3 regions of the Actinocorallia aurea genome follow, and region 1 is predicted to be linked to each of the others. Evidence: predicted binding sites of a transcription regulator. Region 1 holds the regulator's gene; each other region holds the start of a gene.
The links. The regulator HrcA, encoded in region 1, represses chaperone genes, less so after heat shock. The targets are predictions, from matches to a motif close to TTGGCACTCTCNNNNNGAGAGTGCCAA.
Positions count from the first base shown of each region.

Region 2: the regulator HrcA is predicted to act here: its motif matches at 3,136-3,162, upstream of groL (chaperonin GroEL).
Region 3: the regulator HrcA is predicted to act here: its motif matches at 3,149-3,175, upstream of groES (co-chaperone GroES).

Region 1 is NZ_BAAGPQ010000001.1:12,254-18,017, forward strand. It holds gene ACYVOM_RS00065 (DUF4870 domain-containing protein) at 1-98, opposite strand, end outside; gene ACYVOM_RS00070 (DUF3097 domain-containing protein) at 104-925, opposite strand; gene ACYVOM_RS00075 (MBL fold metallo-hydrolase) at 976-1,776, opposite strand; gene hrcA (heat-inducible transcriptional repressor HrcA) at 1,906-2,919, shown strand; gene dnaJ (molecular chaperone DnaJ) at 2,919-4,052, shown strand; gene ACYVOM_RS00090 (16S rRNA (uracil(1498)-N(3))-methyltransferase) at 4,240-4,968, opposite strand; gene ACYVOM_RS00095 (hypothetical protein) at 5,199-5,764, opposite strand, start outside.
Region 2 is NZ_BAAGPQ010000006.1:1,383-7,146, reverse strand. It holds gene ACYVOM_RS08190 (alpha,alpha-trehalose-phosphate synthase (UDP-forming)) at 1-747, opposite strand, end outside; SAM riboswitch class I at 933-1,071, shown strand; gene thrC (threonine synthase) at 1,085-2,314, shown strand; gene ACYVOM_RS08180 (MoaD/ThiS family protein) at 2,323-2,601, shown strand; gene ACYVOM_RS08175 (cold-shock protein) at 2,850-3,050, shown strand; gene groL (chaperonin GroEL) at 3,339-4,964, shown strand; gene ACYVOM_RS08165 (winged helix-turn-helix transcriptional regulator) at 5,109-5,522, opposite strand; gene ACYVOM_RS08160 (NADP-dependent oxidoreductase) at 5,627-5,764, shown strand, end outside.
Region 3 is NZ_BAAGPQ010000023.1:170,799-176,562, forward strand. It holds gene shbA (RNA polymerase sigma factor ShbA) at 1-490, opposite strand, end outside; gene groL (chaperonin GroEL) at 962-2,587, opposite strand; gene groES (co-chaperone GroES) at 2,745-3,053, opposite strand; gene ACYVOM_RS27065 (class I SAM-dependent methyltransferase) at 3,250-4,425, shown strand; gene ACYVOM_RS27070 (apolipoprotein A1/A4/E domain-containing protein) at 4,872-5,764, shown strand, end outside.

The DNA of each region.
Region 1 (5,764 bases):
CGCTCGTCCGGCGTGGTCGGCCCGCCCTGGAACCCGGCGGCGAAGCCCTCGGGAAGACGGACGGTCGGGGTGGGCTGGGGGCGGCTGCGACGTGCCATGGGCGTCACTCCTCGGGAGCGGTGACGAAGTCGATCAACTCTTCGACGCGCCCGAGCAGCTCAGGTTCCAGATCCGCGAAAGTCCGCACGGATCCGAGGATCCGCCGCCAGGCCGCGCGGGTGTCTCCGGGCCAGCCGAGCCGGGCGCAGACCCCTTCCTTCCAGTCGAACCCCTTGGGCACCTCGGGCCAGGCCCGGATGCCGAGGGCGGCGGGCTTCACGGCCTGCCAGACGTCGATGTAGGGGTGTCCGCAGATGAGGACGTTCGCGTCGGTGACCCGGGCGGCGATCCTCGACTCCTTGGAGCCCGGCACGAGGTGGTCCACGAGGACGCCGAGGCGCCTTCCCGGGCCGGGCTCGAACTCCTCGACGATCAGCGGCAGATGGTCGATGCCCTCCAGGTACTCCACCGCGACGCCCTCGACCCGCAGGTCGTGCCCCCAGATCTTCTCGACGAGTTCGGCGTCGTGGACGCCCTCGACGTAGATCCGGCTCTCCCGCGCCACCCGCGCCCGGTGCCCCTGGACGGCGATCGACCCGGAGGCGCTGCGGGCCGGACCGCCCTGCCGGGGGACGGGCCGTACGAGGGTGACGGGCCTGCCGTCCAGCAGGAATCCGGCGGGGTCGAGGGGGAAGACGCGGCGCTTGCCGAAGCGGTCCTCAAGGGTGACCTCTTCCTTGCCGCAGGCGACGACGGCGCCGCAGAACCCGCTGTCGGGGTCCTCGACGACGAGGTCGCGCTCGGCGGGGATCTCGGGAATGGTGCCCTTGCGGGGGAGCCGCCAGTTCCCGGCGAGGACGTCGTCTCCATAGTCCTTGCTGCGCACGCCCCGACCCTAACCCTCGGGGGCGCGGCGGTGCATCACCCGGCGGCGCATCACTCCGAAGGACGGGAAAGCTGCCCGTGGCCCCTGCGGACGGCCTGGAAGAGGCGCAGCGGGTCGTAGGGCCAGTCGCGGGCCGTGAGCGCCTGCACAGGATCGAGGCCCTGGTCGAACGTCTCACGGACGCCGTGGGCCACCGCCGCGATGGAGTCCCGCTGCCGCACCGCGAACTCCCGCCCGACGGGTGCGCCGTGCCCCGGCACGATCGTCTCCGGATGCAGTTCCAGCAGCCGCGTCAGGGTGATCGGCCAGTCCAAGGGGTAGCTGTCGCCTCCGTAGGCCGGGGGGCCGGACTCCTCTACGAGGTCGCCTGAGAAGAGCACCCCCGAGTCGGGCACCTGGACGACGAGGTCGTGCCCGGTGTGGCCGCGGCCGAGGTGGTGGAGTTCCACGAGGCGGTCGCCGAGGTCGATGAGGGCGGTGCCGGAGACCGTCTGGGTGGGCGGGGGCACCTCGGTCCCGGCGACGGAGCGGGCCCAGTCGGGGTCGTCGGCGGCCATGGTGATCCAGACCTCTCGGCGCAGGTATTCAGGGAGGCCCGCGTGCCCCCAGAACAGGCCGGTGAAGGCCCCGTTGCCGAAGCAGTGGTCGAAATGGCCGTGCGTGTTGATCACCGCGACGGGCTCGCCGACGCCCAGTTCCCGCAGCTCCTCGCGCAGTTCCCGGCCTTCGGCGGGGGAGGCTCCGGTGTCGATGAGGACGGTGCCCAGCCGCCCCGTGACGACCCCGACATTCACCTCGAACCTGCCGTGGCTGCGGCGGAAACAGCGATCGGCGACCTCTTCCCAGGACATGCACCAGACTCTCGCACATCGACTTCCGCGCCCGGGACCGTACACTTGGCACTCATAGACTGGGAGTGCCAGGCAGCCTGATCGGCAGCCGGACACCGGGCAGTGGGAGCGCCGAGCAGGAGGTGAGCGTTGCTGGAAGATCGTAAGCTGGCCATCCTGCGCGCCATCGTGGAGGACTACGTCTCCACCAACGAACCGGTGGGTTCCAAGGCGCTGGCCGAACGGCACGCCCTCGGGGTCTCGCCGGCCACCGTGCGCAATGACATGGCCGTGCTGGAGGAGCAGGGGTACATCACCCAGCCCCACACCAGCGCGGGCCGGATACCGACGGACAAGGGCTACCGCCTGTTCGTCGACAGGCTGTCGACGATCAAGCCGATGTCGCCCGGGGAACGGCGGGCGATCGAGAGCTTCCTCGCCGGCGCCTATGACCTCGACGACGTGGTGTCCCGCACCGTCCGGCTGCTCGCGCAGCTCACCCGGCAGGTCGCCGTGGTGCAGTACCCGTCGCTGGTGCGCTCGTCGGTCCGGCACATCGAGCTGGTGCCGATGTCGGCGCGGCGGCTGCTGCTCGTGGTGATCACCGACACCGGACGGGTGGAGCAGCGCGTCTTCGAGACCGCCGCCGACCTCGCGGACGAGTCGGTGGCGCATCTGCGGGCGCTGCTCAACACCTGCCTGGACGGGAGGTCGTTCGCCGAGGTGCCCCTCGCGGTGGAGGACCTGCCCGAGCGCGTCTCGGCCGAGGACCGGCCGATCGCGGCGGCGGTGCTGTCGGTGCTGCTGGAGACCCTGGTCGAACGGAACGAAGAGAAGATCGTCTTCGCGGGCGCGGCCAACCTCGCCCACGTCGACTTCTCGCAGAGCCTCCGGGACGTGCTGGAGGCCCTGGAAGAGCAGGTGGTGCTGATGAGGCTGCTGGGGGAGACCGGGGATCCGGCTACCCTGACCGTCAGAATCGGCACCGAGAACCAGATGGAAGGGCTGCGCTCCACCTCCGTGGTCGCCACCGGCTACGGGATGGACGGGCAGGCGCTGGCCCGCCTCGGGGTTCTCGGCCCCACCCGCATGGACTACCCCGGAACGATGGGAGCGGTACGCGCTGTGGCACGTTACGTCGGACAGATCCTGGCTGGCTCGTAGTGCGCGACTATTACGCGATCCTCGGGGTGGGCCGCGGCGCCACCCCCGACGAGATCAAGAAGGCCTACCGCCGGCTCGCGCGCGAACTCCACCCGGACGTCAACCCGGACGTGGAGAGCCAGGAGAAGTTCAAAGAGGTCACGCAGGCCTACGAGGTCCTGTCCGACCCGAAGAAGAAGGAGATGTTCGACCTCGGCGCCGACCCCTTCGCGTCCGGCGGCGCCGGCGCGGGCGGCTTCGGCGGCGGTTTCGGGGCGGGCTTCCCCTTCAGCGACCTCATGGACGCCGTCTTCGGCCAGGCAGGGACGCGCGGCCCCCGCTCGCGCGCCCGTCGCGGCAGAAACGCCACGCTTCGGGTCGAACTGGACCTTTCGGAGACCGCGTTCGGCACGACCCGCGAGCTGACGATCGACACCGCGACCGTCTGCAAGGTGTGCAGCGGCTCGGGCGCCGAGGCCGGCACGCATCCCGACACGTGCGACATGTGCCACGGCCGGGGTGAGATCCAGCAGGTGCAGCGGAGCTTCCTCGGCCAGGTCATGACCTCGCGCCCGTGCCCCCAGTGCGGCGGTTACGGGTCGGTCATCCGGACGCCGTGCCGCGAGTGCTCCGGCGAGGGGCGCGTGCGGACCCAGCGGACGATCAAGGTCAAGATCCCCGCGGGCGTCGAGCACGGCACGCACATCCAGCTCGCGGGCGAAGGCGAGGTCGGCCCCGGCGGCGGCCCCGCCGGAGACCTGTTCCTGGAGATCGTGGAGCGCCAGCACGCGATCTTCGAGCGCGAGGGCGACGACCTGCACTGCACCGTCCAGATCCCGATGACGGCGGCGGCCCTCGGCAGCACCGTCACGGTGGAGACCCTGGACGGCGCGGAGGAGGTCGACATCCGGCCCGGCACCCAGTCCGGCCAGGTCATCCCCCTGTACGGCAGGGGCGCGCGCCACCTCAACGCGAGCGGCCGCGGCGACCTCATGATCCACGTCAACGTGGAGACCCCCACCAAGCTGGACCCCGAGCAGGAGGACCTCCTCAAGCAGCTCTCGGTCCTGCGCGGCGAGGAGCGCCCCCCCGGCAAGTTCGCCCCCGGCCAGCAGGGCTTCTTCTCCCGCCTCAGGGACGCCTTCCACACTTGAGGAGACGAAGTGGCCGACGCCTACCACGACGGCTACAACAACCCCTAACGGTCTGACCAGACGGCCGGGCGCCCCCAGCGCCCGGCCGTCCCGCGTCTTCCGGCCTTCTTCTCGCACCCGATCGGGTGGGGACGGAGGCGTGCGGTCGGCGCAGGGGTTCGCGGGACGGCTTCGGGGTGTGGTCGGGTCACCAGCGGCCGGTGCGGGAGAGGAGGACAGCGGCGGCGGCGACGCCGGCGGTCGAGGTGCGCAGGACGGTGGGGCCCAGGAGCACGGGTTCGGCGCCGGAGGCGGTGAAGAGATCGAGTTCCTCTGGGCTGATGCCGCCTTCCGGGCCCACGACCAGGACGATCTCCGGGGCGGCCAGGGCGACTCGGCTGAGAGGCTCGGCGGCTTCTTCGTGGAGGACGAGGGCCAGGGGGGCGGCTGCGAGGCGGGCGGCGACCTGGGCGGTGGTCTCCAGGTCGGCGACCTCCGGGAAGCGGGCGCGGCGGGCCTGCTTGGCGGCCTCGCGGGCGGCGTTGCGCCAGCGGGCGAGGGACTTCTCGCGGCGCTCGGGACGCCATTGCGTGATCGAGCGGCTCGCCGACCACGGCACGATCACGTCGACGCCGGCCTCCGTCATCACCTCGACGGCGAGCTCTCCCCGCTCGCCCTTCGGCAGCGCCTGCACCACGACGAGCTTCGGCGCGGGTTCCGGCTCGACCCTCCGCTCGACCGCCTCCACCTCGAGCCTGTCCCGGCCGACCCCGGCGACGACACCGCGCACCACGAGCCCGGCCCCGTCGGTCAGCACCACCTCCTCGCCCTCCCGCAACCGCTTCACCGTGGCCGCGTGCCGCCCCTCGGCCCCCTCGACCACGATCCTGCCGTCCGCCAGCACGGCGGACTCCACCACGAAAACCGGAGCACTCACCCCTCCATCCTCGCAGCTCGCGCCCCGTCCCGTCCGCGGCCCTGTGGACGACCGCAGGACGACCGGCGCAAGGCCCCGGTGACCGCGTCCGGACGGCATCCCGCCGACCTGGCGGCGCAGCAGGACCGGCCCGCACGCGGAGCACGGACAGGGCGACGCCGTGGGACGGGTGGGGCGCGCCCCGGCCAGAACCCGGGTGGCCGGGGCGGCTCCTTGCCCGGGATCGGGGGTCAGGAGGGTGACGGGTCGGCCGTGGCCGGGGTGTCGACCGCAGTCGGGTCGGGGGTGGCGGGGGCGGACGAGGAGGGCGACTCGGCGGGCGGGGGCGCGGGCGCCTCGGAGGTCGGGGCCTGCGTCGGCGTGGGCTGCTGGGTCGCGGGCGGCGGGACGGTCGGGACGGGCGCCTGCGGGGAGGACTCGGTCTGGGAGGTGGGGCGCGGCGTCGTCGAAGGCGGGCAGGACGATCCCGGCGCGGGGGTCACGTCCGCAGGCGCGGAGACGCAGAGGGACCGGGTCTCCGTCGGGGTCGGGGTGACGGTCTGAGGCCCTTGCTCCGAAGGACCGGGCGCGTTCTTGGGCTCCTGCACCGGCACGGACTCGGTGTCCGGGGCGATGAAGCGGTGGTAGGCGGCGGGGGTGGCGGTGATCGCAACGGTGCCGGTGGCCAGGGCCGCGGCGGCGGCGAGCAGCATGCTCTTCCAGCTCGGCCAGGGGAAGGGGCGGGGCACGGAGGTCCGCTCGCGGATGCGGCTCAGTCCCTCGGGCGACGGCATGACCTCGTCCGCCTCCGCGTGCA
Region 2 (5,764 bases), on a different contig from region 1:
CAGCGCGTGGACGCCCACGCGGGTCGTCCGGCCCCGGTGCGTGACCGTTCCGGCGACGGGGTCGATGGCCGCGCCGAGGATCTCGTCGCAGCAGGCGAGGAACGCCTCGGCCCAGCGGTCGCAGAGGAATCCGAGGTGGTCGGCGCCGAGCATGCCCTCCAGGATCTCGGTGCCGATGTCGTCGGGCAGCAGCCGGAAGTAGGCGGGCGGAGCCCAGGGCGTGTGCGAGAAGTGCGCGATCCGAAGGTCGGGCCTGGCCTCCCGGAGCATCCCGGGCACCAAGGACAGGTGGTAGTCCTGCACGACGACCTTCGCGCCCCGCTCCGCGTCCTGCCTCAGCGCCCCGGCGAAGGCCGCGTTGTAGGCCGCGTACGCCTGCCAGTCGCGCCGGAACGTGGCGTCGAAGTGCGGGGCGGTCGGGGTGGCGTAGAGAAGGTGGTGGACGAACCACAGGGTCGAGTTGGCGACGGAGTTGTAGGCCCGGTGGAAGGTCTGCTCGGGGATGTCGAGCATCCGCACGGCCCCGGTGTCGTGGCCCGCCTTGTCCAGGCGTCCTTCGGGGTCCTGACGGGCTGCCGTGCGGTCGGCTTCGGAGAGCGCCGCGCACACCCAGAGGAGGTCGGAGCCGGCGGCCACGGAGGCGAGCCCGGAGACCAGGCCGCCCCCTCCCCGGCGCATGGTCAGGGTGCCGTCTTCGGCGCGGCCGAAGGAGACGGGACCGCGGTTGCTGGCGACGAGTACCTGCATGCCCCCGAGTCTCGCACGGCACATCGGGGCGATCCCGGTCAAGGTCGGCCCTGACCGGGACGGCGGTGGCGCAACTCACAATCGGGCACGGTCCAACCAGGTGGCCGCCCCGGCTGTTCGGGTCTTCGGACACCTGAGGTAAAGTCGGGGCACAACTTCATACACGCCCGTCGCTTTTTGACGGGCGCTCATCCAGAGGGGTGGAGGGACCGGCCCTGCGAAGCCCCGGCAACCCTTCCGGCGATCGGCGCAGCCCTTGCGCGCGCTCCCGGAACAGGTGCCAACTCCGGCCTGCGACCAGATCGGCGCAGGCAAAGATGAGGGAGAGCCTCGCATCATGCCCAACCTGGGTAACGCCACCGCGCTCGTCTGCCGCGAATGCGGCAACTCCGTAGAACTCGGCCCGTACTACGCCTGTTCCGAGTGTTTCGGCCCGCTAGAGGTCTCCTATGACATCACGGGCGTGACCCGGGAGAGCATCGAAGCGGGCCCCCATAACATCTGGCGTTACAAGGACCTCCTTCCGGTCCCGTCGAACGTCGCCGAGATCCCCAACACCGAGCCCGGCTTCACCCGTCTGGTGAAGGCCGACCAGCTCGCCTCCGCGCTCGGCCTCAGCGCCCTGTGGGTCAAGGACGACAGCGGCAACCCCACCCACTCCTTCAAGGACCGCGTGGTCGGCGTCGCCCTGGCCGCCGCCCGTGAGCTCGGCTTCAAGGTGCTGGCCTGCCCGTCCACCGGGAACCTGGCCAACGCCGTCGCCGCCGCCGCGGCCCGCGCGGGCATCCGCAGCGCCGTCTTCGTGCCCTCCGACCTGGAGCAGCAGAAGATCATCACGACCGCCGTGTACGACGGCACCTTCGTGACGGTCGACGGCAACTACGACGACGTCAACCGCCTCGCCTCGGAGCTGGCCGGCGAGCAGGAGGACTGGGCGTTCGTCAACGTCAACGTCCGCCCGTACTACGCCGAGGGCTCCAAGACGCTCGGGTACGAGATCGCCGAGCAGCTCGGCTGGCGCCTGCCCGACCAGATCGTCGTCCCGATCGCGTCCGGCTCCCAGCTGACGAAGATCGACAAGGCCTTCCAGGAGCTGATCAAGCTCGGGCTCGTCGAAGACAAGCCGTACAAGGTGTTCGGCGCCCAGGCCGAGGGGTGCAGCCCGGTGTCGGCGGCCTTCAAGGCAGGCCTCGACGTCATCCGCCCCGTCAAGCCGAACACGATCGCCAAGTCCCTGGCGATCGGCAACCCGGCCGACGGTCCCTACGTCCTGGACGCGGTCCGCCGCACCGGCGGCGCCATCGACGACGTCACCGACACCGAGGTCGTCGACGGGATCCGGCTGCTGGCCAGGACCGAGGGCATCTTCGCCGAGACCGCGGGCGGCGTGACCGTCGGCGTGCTGAAGAAGCTCATCGACAGCGGGCAGCTCGACCCGTCGCTGGAGACGGTCATCATCAACTCGGGCGAAGGCCTGAAGACGCTGGACGCGGTGGCCCCGGTCGCCAAGCCGTCCGCCAACATCGCGCCTTCGATCGAGGCGTTCCGCGCTACCGGATTGGTCTGAGACTAGATATGAGCGTTTCCGTCCGTATTCCCACGATTCTCCGCACCTACACGGGTGGCGAGGCCGAGGTCAAGGCGACCGGTGACACCCTTCGCGATGTCATCGCCGACCTTGAGGCGAACTACACGGGCATCGCCGCGCGCGTTCTGGACGACACGGGCAAGCTGCGTCGTTTCGTGAACGTCTACGTCGGCGACGAGGACGTCCGGTTCGAGCAGGGCCTCGACACGGCGACCCCGGCGGGCACCCAGGTGTCGATCATCCCGGCGGTCGCCGGCGGCTGCTAGCCACAGCGTCTTTACAGAAAGGGCTTTCCCGTCAGAATGGGAAAGCCCTTTCGCGTTTTGTCCGGTAAGGGAATGGTGGCCACACCCGGCCGGAACATTCCCCTGTCTGATACACCCCTGTATGTTCCGTTGCCATCTCCATCACGCCAGGATCTCCGGGCGGTCTCGAATGGGGATCGGGGGTCCGAGGTGGACTCCACGGCCGTTCCGCGGTCCAGGGGGGCCGCGGCTCCAGTCAGGGTTCAAGAATGGCGCAGGGCACCGTGAAGTGGTTCAACGCGGACAAGGGCTACGGATTCATCGCCGTCGACGGCGGCCGTGACGTGTTCGTCCACCACAGCTCCATCCAGATGGACGGCTACCGCACCCTCGAACAGGGCCAGCGGGTCGAGTTCGAGATCACCCAGTCGGACCGGGGCCCCCAGGCCGACCTCGTCCGCGCCCTCTGAGCCGACCACCCGCACGGACCCGCGTCCCCCGAATCGGGAACGCGGGTCTCTTTTTGGGCGGTGCCCCTGCTCAGCACGCATGCGGCTTGCACTCTCCGGGGTAGAGTGCTAAACAGTGTTCTGGCACTCTCTGGGTGAGAGTGATAACCGCAAAGCTTCTGGGTCGGAGGCGATGAGGCCTGACTCACGGGTGGCATGCATGGGGCCGCTCGCAGGGTGAGGCCGTCCGTCGCGGGCATCCCCCGACCCGCCATGTTCCGCATCCACTACGAGGAGGATCTGGAGCCAATGGCTGCCAAGATGATCGCGTTCGACGAGGAGGCCCGGCGCGGTCTCGAGCGTGGCATGAACCAGCTCGCAGACGCCGTCAAGGTGACGCTCGGCCCGAAGGGTCGCAACGTCGTGCTGGAGAAGAAGTGGGGCGCCCCCACGATCACCAACGACGGTGTCTCCATCGCCAAGGAGATCGAGCTCGAAGACCCGTGGGAGAAGATCGGGGCCGAGCTCGTCAAGGAAGTCGCCAAGAAGACCGACGACGTAGCGGGTGACGGCACCACCACCGCCACCGTGCTGGCCCAGGCCCTGGTGCGCGAGGGTCTGCGCAACGTCGCCGCCGGCGCCAACCCGATGTCCCTGAAGAAGGGCATCGAGGCCGCCGTCGCCGCCGTCTCCGAGCAGCTCTCCCAGCTGTCCAAGGAGATCGAGACGAAGGAGCAGATCGCCTCCACCGCCTCCATCTCCGCCGCCGACACCGAGATCGGCACGCTCATCGCCGAGGCGATGGACAAGGTCGGCAAGGAAGGCGTCATCACGGTCGAGGAGAGCAACGCCTTCGGGCTGGAGCTCGAGCTCACCGAGGGCATGCGCTTCGACAAGGGCTACATCTCGCCCTACTTCGTGACCGACCCCGAGCGGATGGAGGCGTCGCTCGACGACCCGTACATCCTCATCGTCGGCGGCAAGGCCTCCTCCAACAAGGACCTGCTGCCCGTGCTCGAGCAGGTCATGCAGGCCGGCAAGCCGCTGCTGATCATCGCCGAGGACGTCGACGGCGAGGCCCTGGCCACGCTGGTCGTCAACAAGATCCGCGGCATCTTCAAGTCCGTCGCCGTCAAGGCCCCGGGCTTCGGTGACCGCCGCAAGGCCATGCTCGGCGACATCGCCGTGCTGACCGGCGGCCAGGTCATCACCGAAGAGGTCGGCCTCAAGCTCGACTCGGTGACCCTCGACCAGCTGGGCCGCGCCCGCAAGGTCGTCATCACCAAGGACGAGACCACCATCGTCGAGGGCGCGGGCGACGCGACCGAGATCCAGGGCCGGGTCAACCAGATCCGCATGGAGATCGACAACACCGACTCCGACTACGACCGCGAGAAGCTCCAGGAGCGCCTGGCCAAGCTCGCGGGCGGTGTCGCGGTCATCAAGGCCGGCGCCGCCACCGAGGTGGAGCTCAAGGAGCGCAAGCACCGCATCGAGGACGCCGTTCGCAACGCGAAGGCGGCCGTCGAAGAGGGCATCGTCCCCGGCGGTGGCGTGGCGCTGCTCCAGGCGTCCGTGAACGCGTTCGACAAGCTCGACCTGGTGGGCGACGAGGCCACCGGTGCCGCGATCGTCAAGAAGGCGCTCGAGGAGCCGATCAAGCAGATCGCCGTCAACGCCGGCCTTGAGGGCGGCGTCGTGGTGGAGAAGGTCCGCAACCTGCCCGCGGGCCAGGGCCTCAACGCCGCCACCGGCGAGTACGTCGACATGTTCGCCTCCGGCATCATCGACCCGGCGAAGGTGACCCGCTCCGCGCTGCAGAACGCGGCGTCGATCGCGGCCCTCTTCCTGACGACCGAGGCCGTCATCGCCGAGAAGCCCGAGAAGAACCCGGCCCCGGCCGGCATGCCCGACGGTGGAGGCATGGACTTCTAAGAAGTCCGCGCGCCAAGGCAGCACAGAAAGGGCGGTCCCTCTTCGGGGCCGCCCTTTCTGCATACCGTCTCCCTTTTCGGCAAGGGCCGGAGGAAGCCCTCCCCAGGGAATTCGAAGACCGTCGCGTGATGCGGGAAGGCCTGGTCACGGGCTCCTGACGGGCTGCGGTTCGAGCGTGGCCCGCAGGTCGTAGTCGGCTCGGGCGGTCAGGATCTCGTCGACATGGAATTCGGCCCAGGACTTGATTCCGCTCATCAGGGTGATGACGCTCCGGCCTAGCGGAGTGAGCTCGTATTCGACTTTCGGGGGGATCGTCGGATAGACGGTCCGCAGGACCATGCCATCGCGTTCCATGGTGCGCAGGGTCGAGGTGAGGCTCTTCTGGGTGATGCCGCCGATGCGGCGCCGGAGCTCCCCGAAGCGGAGGGGGCCGTCCTTGAGCGCGTCGACGAGCAGGCACGTCCACTTGTCGGCGAGGGCGATGAGGACGGTCCGGGACGCGCACTGAGCCAGATAGGCGTTCGCGTCGTAGCGGACCTGCTCGGGCTTGGTATCCATGAGGTACCTATATATCTCAAAGGTGCCTTCTTTCAAGGAGATACCTGTCGCGGTGAGGATGGAGACGCCCGGGAGGAAGCCTCCCGAAGACGACAGGAGCACCCATGCGCAAGCTCTCCCAGGACGTGTTCGGCACACCGGCCGAGGTCCTGCGGATCACCGAGACCGCCCGTCCGGAGCCCGGCCCCGGCCAGGTCCTCATCGAGGTCGCGGCCTCGGGCGTCAACCCTGTGGACGTCGCC
Region 3 (5,764 bases), on a different contig from region 1:
TCTCCTCGGCCGAAAGGCCCCGGACCACCCTCAGCAGAACCAGTTCCCGCTGCTGGGCGGGCAGCCTGCCGAGCATCTCGCGCGCCTGCGCCGCCTCCAGGTACCGCACCACGGTCTCTTCCGGGCCGGGGCCGTCGTCGGGCCCGTCCGGGAGGTCCTCGGTCGGCACCGCGGTGCGCAGCGCGACCCGCAGCGCGTCGGCGATCTTGTGCGCGGCGATGCCGAACACGAACGACACGAACGGCCGTCCCATGTCGCGGTAGCGCGGCAGCGCGGAGAGCACCGCGATGCACACTTCCTGAGCGACGTCGTCCGCCGCGTGATACTGCCCCGACACCCTCCCCAGCCTGGCCCTGCAGTACCGCACCACCAGCGGGCGCACCTGCCCGATCAGCACCTCGGTGGCCAGCGGATCCCCCTGCACCGCGAGAGTGGCGAGTTCCCGCAGATCGAGTTCGCCTTCCCCGGTACGGGACGGCCCCGGCTCCAGCCGATGATCGGTCCCGACGATCGCAGCCTCCGTCACGAGAGCACTATGCCCACCACAAAGGTTCAAGTCTTCACAGAGAACGGCCACGAAATGGTCACAGTGAGAGACGCCACCCCCAAACCCCACCACAAAACCCAGAACCCCCCACAACACCTTCCCAATGCCCTCAGGCAATCGGCCCGGGAACGCCTTCGAACCCCCCGTTCCACCTCGCGGGCGCGAACAACAATTCAGAGGCCTTCCACCCACAGTGTCCCGCCCGAGCGGCTCCCCCGACCGGTCTCAGCCCACGCCCCACGGATGTTCCAGGTGCGCTGTCGGCCGGGCTCAGCCCGCGTGAGGGCGCTCCTGGGGCTGCCCCGTGGGCCCCCAAGGGCCGGAGGGGCGGCCCCCGGGCTCTCAAGGGCCCGAACAGCCGAAAGGCCGACCCGCTCGCCCTGGGGCTCGCGGGTCGGCCTTTCGGCCATAAAGCTAGTGGCCGTGGCCGTGGCCGTGGCCGGTGCCCGCGGCGGCGGGGGACTCTTCCTCGGGCTTCTCGACGACGAGCGCCTCGGTGGTGAGGAGCATGCCGGCGATGGACGCGGCGTTGGTGACGGCGGAGCGGGTGACCTTGACGGGGTCGATGACGCCCGCGGCCTTCAGGTCGCCGTACTCGCCCGTCGCGGCGTTGTAGCCGTGGCCGGCCGGCAGCTCCTGGATCTTGGAGACGACGACGTAGCCTTCCTGGCCGGCGTTCTCGGCGATCCAGCGGGCCGGCTCGACGAGGGAGCGGCGGAGCGCCTCGGCGCCCGTCGCCTCGTCGCCGGTCAGGCCGAGGGAGTCGAAGCCGTCCTTGGCCACGTGGGCGAGCGCGGAGCCACCGCCGGAGACGATGCCCTCCTCGATCGCGGCGCGGGTCGCGGAGATCGCGTCCTCAAGGCGGTGCTTCTTCTCCTTGAGCTCCACCTCGGTGGCCGCGCCGACGCGCAGCACGCACACGCCGCCCGCGAGCTTGGCGAGGCGCTCCTGGAGCTTCTCGCGGTCCCAGTCGGAGTCGCTGTTCTCGATCTCGACCTTGATCTGGCGGATGCGGTCGGAGATGTCCTGCGCGTCGCCAAGGCCGTCGACGATCGTGGTGCCGTCCTTGGTGACGGTGATGCGCCGGGCCTGGCCGAGCACCTCGAGGCCGACGGTGTCGAGCTTGAGGCCGATGGCCTCGGACACGACCTGGCCGCCGGTCAGGGTGGCGATGTCGCCCAGCATGGCCTTGCGGCGGTCGCCGAAGCCGGGGGCCTTCACCGCGACGGACAGGAACGTGCCGCGGATCTTGTTGGCGACGAGCAGGGCCAGCGCCTCGCCCTCGACGTCCTCGGCGATGACCAGCAGCGGCTTCTTGCTCTGCGCGACCTTCTCGGCCAGCGGCAGGAACTCGTTGACGCTGGAGATCTTGCCTTCGACGACGAGCACGTAGGCGTCCTCGAGGATCGCCTCCATGCGCTCGGGGTCGGTCACCATGTGCGGCGACAGGTAGCCCTTGTCGAACTGGAGGCCCTCGGTGAACTCCAGCTCCAGGCCGAAGGTGTGGGCCTCTTCGACGGTGATGACACCGTCCTTGCCGACCTTGTCGAACGCCTCGGCGATCAGCTCGCCGATCTTGGCGTCCTGCGCGGAGATCGTGCCGACGTGCGCGATCGCCTTCTTGTCGTCGACCTCGGTGGCCGACTTCAGCAGCAGGTCGGAGATGTGCTTGGCGGCGATGTCGATGCCGCGCTTGAGGCTCAGCGGGGAGGCCCCGGCGGCCACGTTGCGCAGGCCCTCGCGGACCAGCGCCTGCGCCAGGACGGTCGCCGTCGTGGTGCCGTCACCGGCGACGTCGTTGGTCTTGGTGGCGACTTCCTTGACGAGCTGGGCGCCCAGGTTCTCGTACGGGTTGTCCAGCTCGACCTCGCGGGCGATGGTCACGCCGTCGTTGGTGATGGTCGGCGCGCCGAACTTCTTGTCGATGACGACGTTGCGGCCGCGGGGGCCGATCGTCACCTTCACCGCGTCGGCGAGGGCGTTCACGCCGCGCTCGAGGGCACGCCGGGCGCCCTCGTCGAACTCCAGGATCTTGGCCATGTTCGCTGTTTCCCTCAGTCTGCCTGTCCGAAGCACACCGCCCCGGCCGCCCGGGTGGGGCCGCCGGGGCGGTGTGCGTGAGCCTTCTCACCGGGCCGGCACGCGGGTCGTTCGCGGACCCGGGCCGGCCGCGGGGCTCTTTCGAGCCTCGTGGCCCTTACTTGTCGATGATCGCCAGCACGTCGCGGGCGGACAGGACGAGGTACTCCTCGCCGTTGTACTTGACCTCGGTGCCGCCGTACTTGGAGTACAGGACGACGTCGCCCACGGCGACGTCCAGCGGGACGCGGGCGCCCTTGTCGTCGACACGGCCCGGCCCGACGGCCAGAACGGTGCCTTCCTGGGGCTTCTCCTTGGCGGTGTCCGGAATGACCAGACCGGAGGCAGTGGTGGTCTCGGCCTCGAGCGGCTGGACCACGATGCGGTCCTCGAGCGGCTTGAGGACAACCTTGGTGGCGGTCGACACGTCGAACCTCCCCTTCGGATGTGAAGTGTGCGTGTGTGCTTAGGAGGCGACCTCGACCGGCCTGTCGTCGCGGGTGCCAGACCGGGCTCGTCGCTCTGGCACTCTCGGTGGGAGAGTGCCAGTCAGTGACATTATTCCGTGCCTGTACGACAGTCAACCGGACGCTCTGTAATGGGAGCGGCTCTACCGTGGAGGGATGGAGATCGACGCCTTCGAGGCCTTGCTCACCCCGTCCGGGCAGGAGGTTCTTGCCCGGGCGATGGCCGCCGACACCTCGGAGGGCGCGCTGCTCTCGTCGGCGTCCCGGCTGCGCGGCGATCACCCTGCCGAACTCGTCGGCGCGGCGCTGACCCAGGTGCGGCTGCGGGCGCGGGCGGCGGCCAAGTTCGGGCCCGACGCGGCCCGCATGTACTTCACCCAGCACGGCCTTGAGCAGTCCACCCGCTCGGCCGTCGCCGCCTACCGGGCCGGCCGCTTCACCGGGCCGGTGCTGGAGCTGTGCTGCGGGATAGGCGCCGACCTGGCTTTCCGCGCCCGCGCCGGCGTGCCCGGCACCGGGGTCGACCTCGACCCGCTGACGGTCGCCGTGGCCCGCGCCAACCTGGACGCCTTCGGGGTCTCCGGCATCGCGTCAGTCCGGCGGGGAGACGCCCTCGACCAGGACATCTCGGGCTACACCGAGGTCTTCGCCGATCCGGGGCGGCGCACCGCGCGCGGACGCGTCTTCGACCCCAAGTCCTACGAGCCGCCCCTGGACGACCTCCTCGCCCTCGCCATGAAGGCCCCCGGCGCGTGCGTCAAGGTGGCCCCCGGAATCCCGTACGAAGCCATCCCGGAAGACGCCGCCACCGAGTGGATCTCCGAAGACGGCGATGTCAAGGAGGCCGCCCTGTGGCTCGGCGCCCTTGCCGAGGGAAGCCCGGTCCGCAAGGCGACCCTCCTGCGCGGCGGAGAGGTCCACAGCCTCGAGCCCGACCCGAGGACGACCGTCCCGCCCGTCCGCCCCTGGGGCCGCTACCTGTACGAGCCCGACGGGGCCGTCATTCGCGCGCACCTCGTCGGGGAGGCCGCCGCGCTCGTCGACGGCGGCCTGGCCGACCCCCGCATCGCCTACATCACCTCCGACGCCCTCGTCGCCACCCCCTACACCGCCGCCTACGAGATCCGCGAGGTCCTCCCCTTCTCCGTCAAGCGCCTCAAGGCCGCGCTGCGCGCCCACGACGTGGGCGCGCTCACCCTGAAGAAGCGGGGCTTCGCCGCCGATCTCGACCGGCTCCGGCGCGACCTGCGCACCACCGGATCCCGCCCCGGAACGGTCGTGCTGACCCGAATCGGCGACGCACCCGTCGCGCTCATCTGCGGGCGCGCCTGAAACTGCGGTTCAGGATCAGGCAAACAATTCGGCGGATAAATGGAATCACTTTTCCCGGGCCGGTGAAGAATTCCCCGTTCCGGCCCGCGGAGCCGTTCGACCACCCCTCCCCCATTACCTGCCACACCCCCCTGAAACGACGGCCGACCGGCCCTCCGAACAGGCACAACAACGGCCCGAAACCAAGAGATCAGGCCAATCTCGCGAAGCGGATGATCTCCCTCTTGATCAGTGCTCTCCGGCGCATTCCCGCGCCGTCTGATCGCTTTGTGATCAAGGACTAAAGTGAGCACTTCACATCAATGCACGAGTCCTTCGGGGTATTCAGGGGGCACGGGCGTGAGAAGGGGCATGCGTTGGAAACGAATCACAACTTCCTGCAGACGGGGGGTCAACCGGTCTCGGACCGGATGCGGGAGTTGCTCGCCCGGGCGGCGCAAGACCATGTGTACGAATCACGGTCACAGGGCCAGGTCCTGGACGAGATCCGGCAGCGGCTCGAAGGCATGGAGTGGCTGCTGCGCGAAGTCCGGGAACGCGAACTCACCAGCCTCACCGGCCAGCTCGACGGCGTTCGCGGCCAGGTCGAGGAGCTGACGGGCAAGGCGCCCGGCTGGGCCGAAGGCCTGGGCGAGCACCTCGAAGCCGTCGGCGAGCGGATCAAACCCGTCAGCGAACTCCCGGCGCTGTGGGCCGACGTCGGCGTCGTCGCCGAGAACGTCGACGAGAGCCTCACCCGGCTCCAGAACGTCATGGACTCCGCGCAGCACATCGCGGACGCCACCGCCGCGGCGTCCCAGCGCATGGAGGACATGACCAAGCGCCTCGACAAGCTCCAGGGCGCGATGGAGGCCGCCTCCGTCCGGTTCAACCGGCTCGACAAATCCCTCGCGGAGCTGGGCCACCGGTCGGAGAAGCTGGAGCACACCGTCACGGGCATCACCGCCCGGGTCGAGCAGTCGCTGTCCGACATGGCCGAACGGGTCGACCAGGGCCTGGACTCCCTCGGCAGCCGCGTCGAAGGCCTCGGCGGACGGCTGGAGGGCCTCGACGGCAGGCTCGAAGGCCTCACCGGCAAGATCAACGGCTTCGACAGCCGCTTCGACGCGCTCGGCGAGCGGCTCAGCCAGCTTCCCGCCGCGCTGGAGATCAACGAGATCCACCGCAAGCTCGCCGAACTGTCGCAGCGCCCGCACCTGGACTACAGCGAGCGGTTCGACGAGCTGGAAAGGCAGGTCAGCACCGTCACCGACCCGCTCATCGTGGAGCTGCGCAGCCGGCCCGACCGCGGCGAGATCGAGGACACCGTGTCCAAGATCGTGGAAAGCGCGTACAGCGG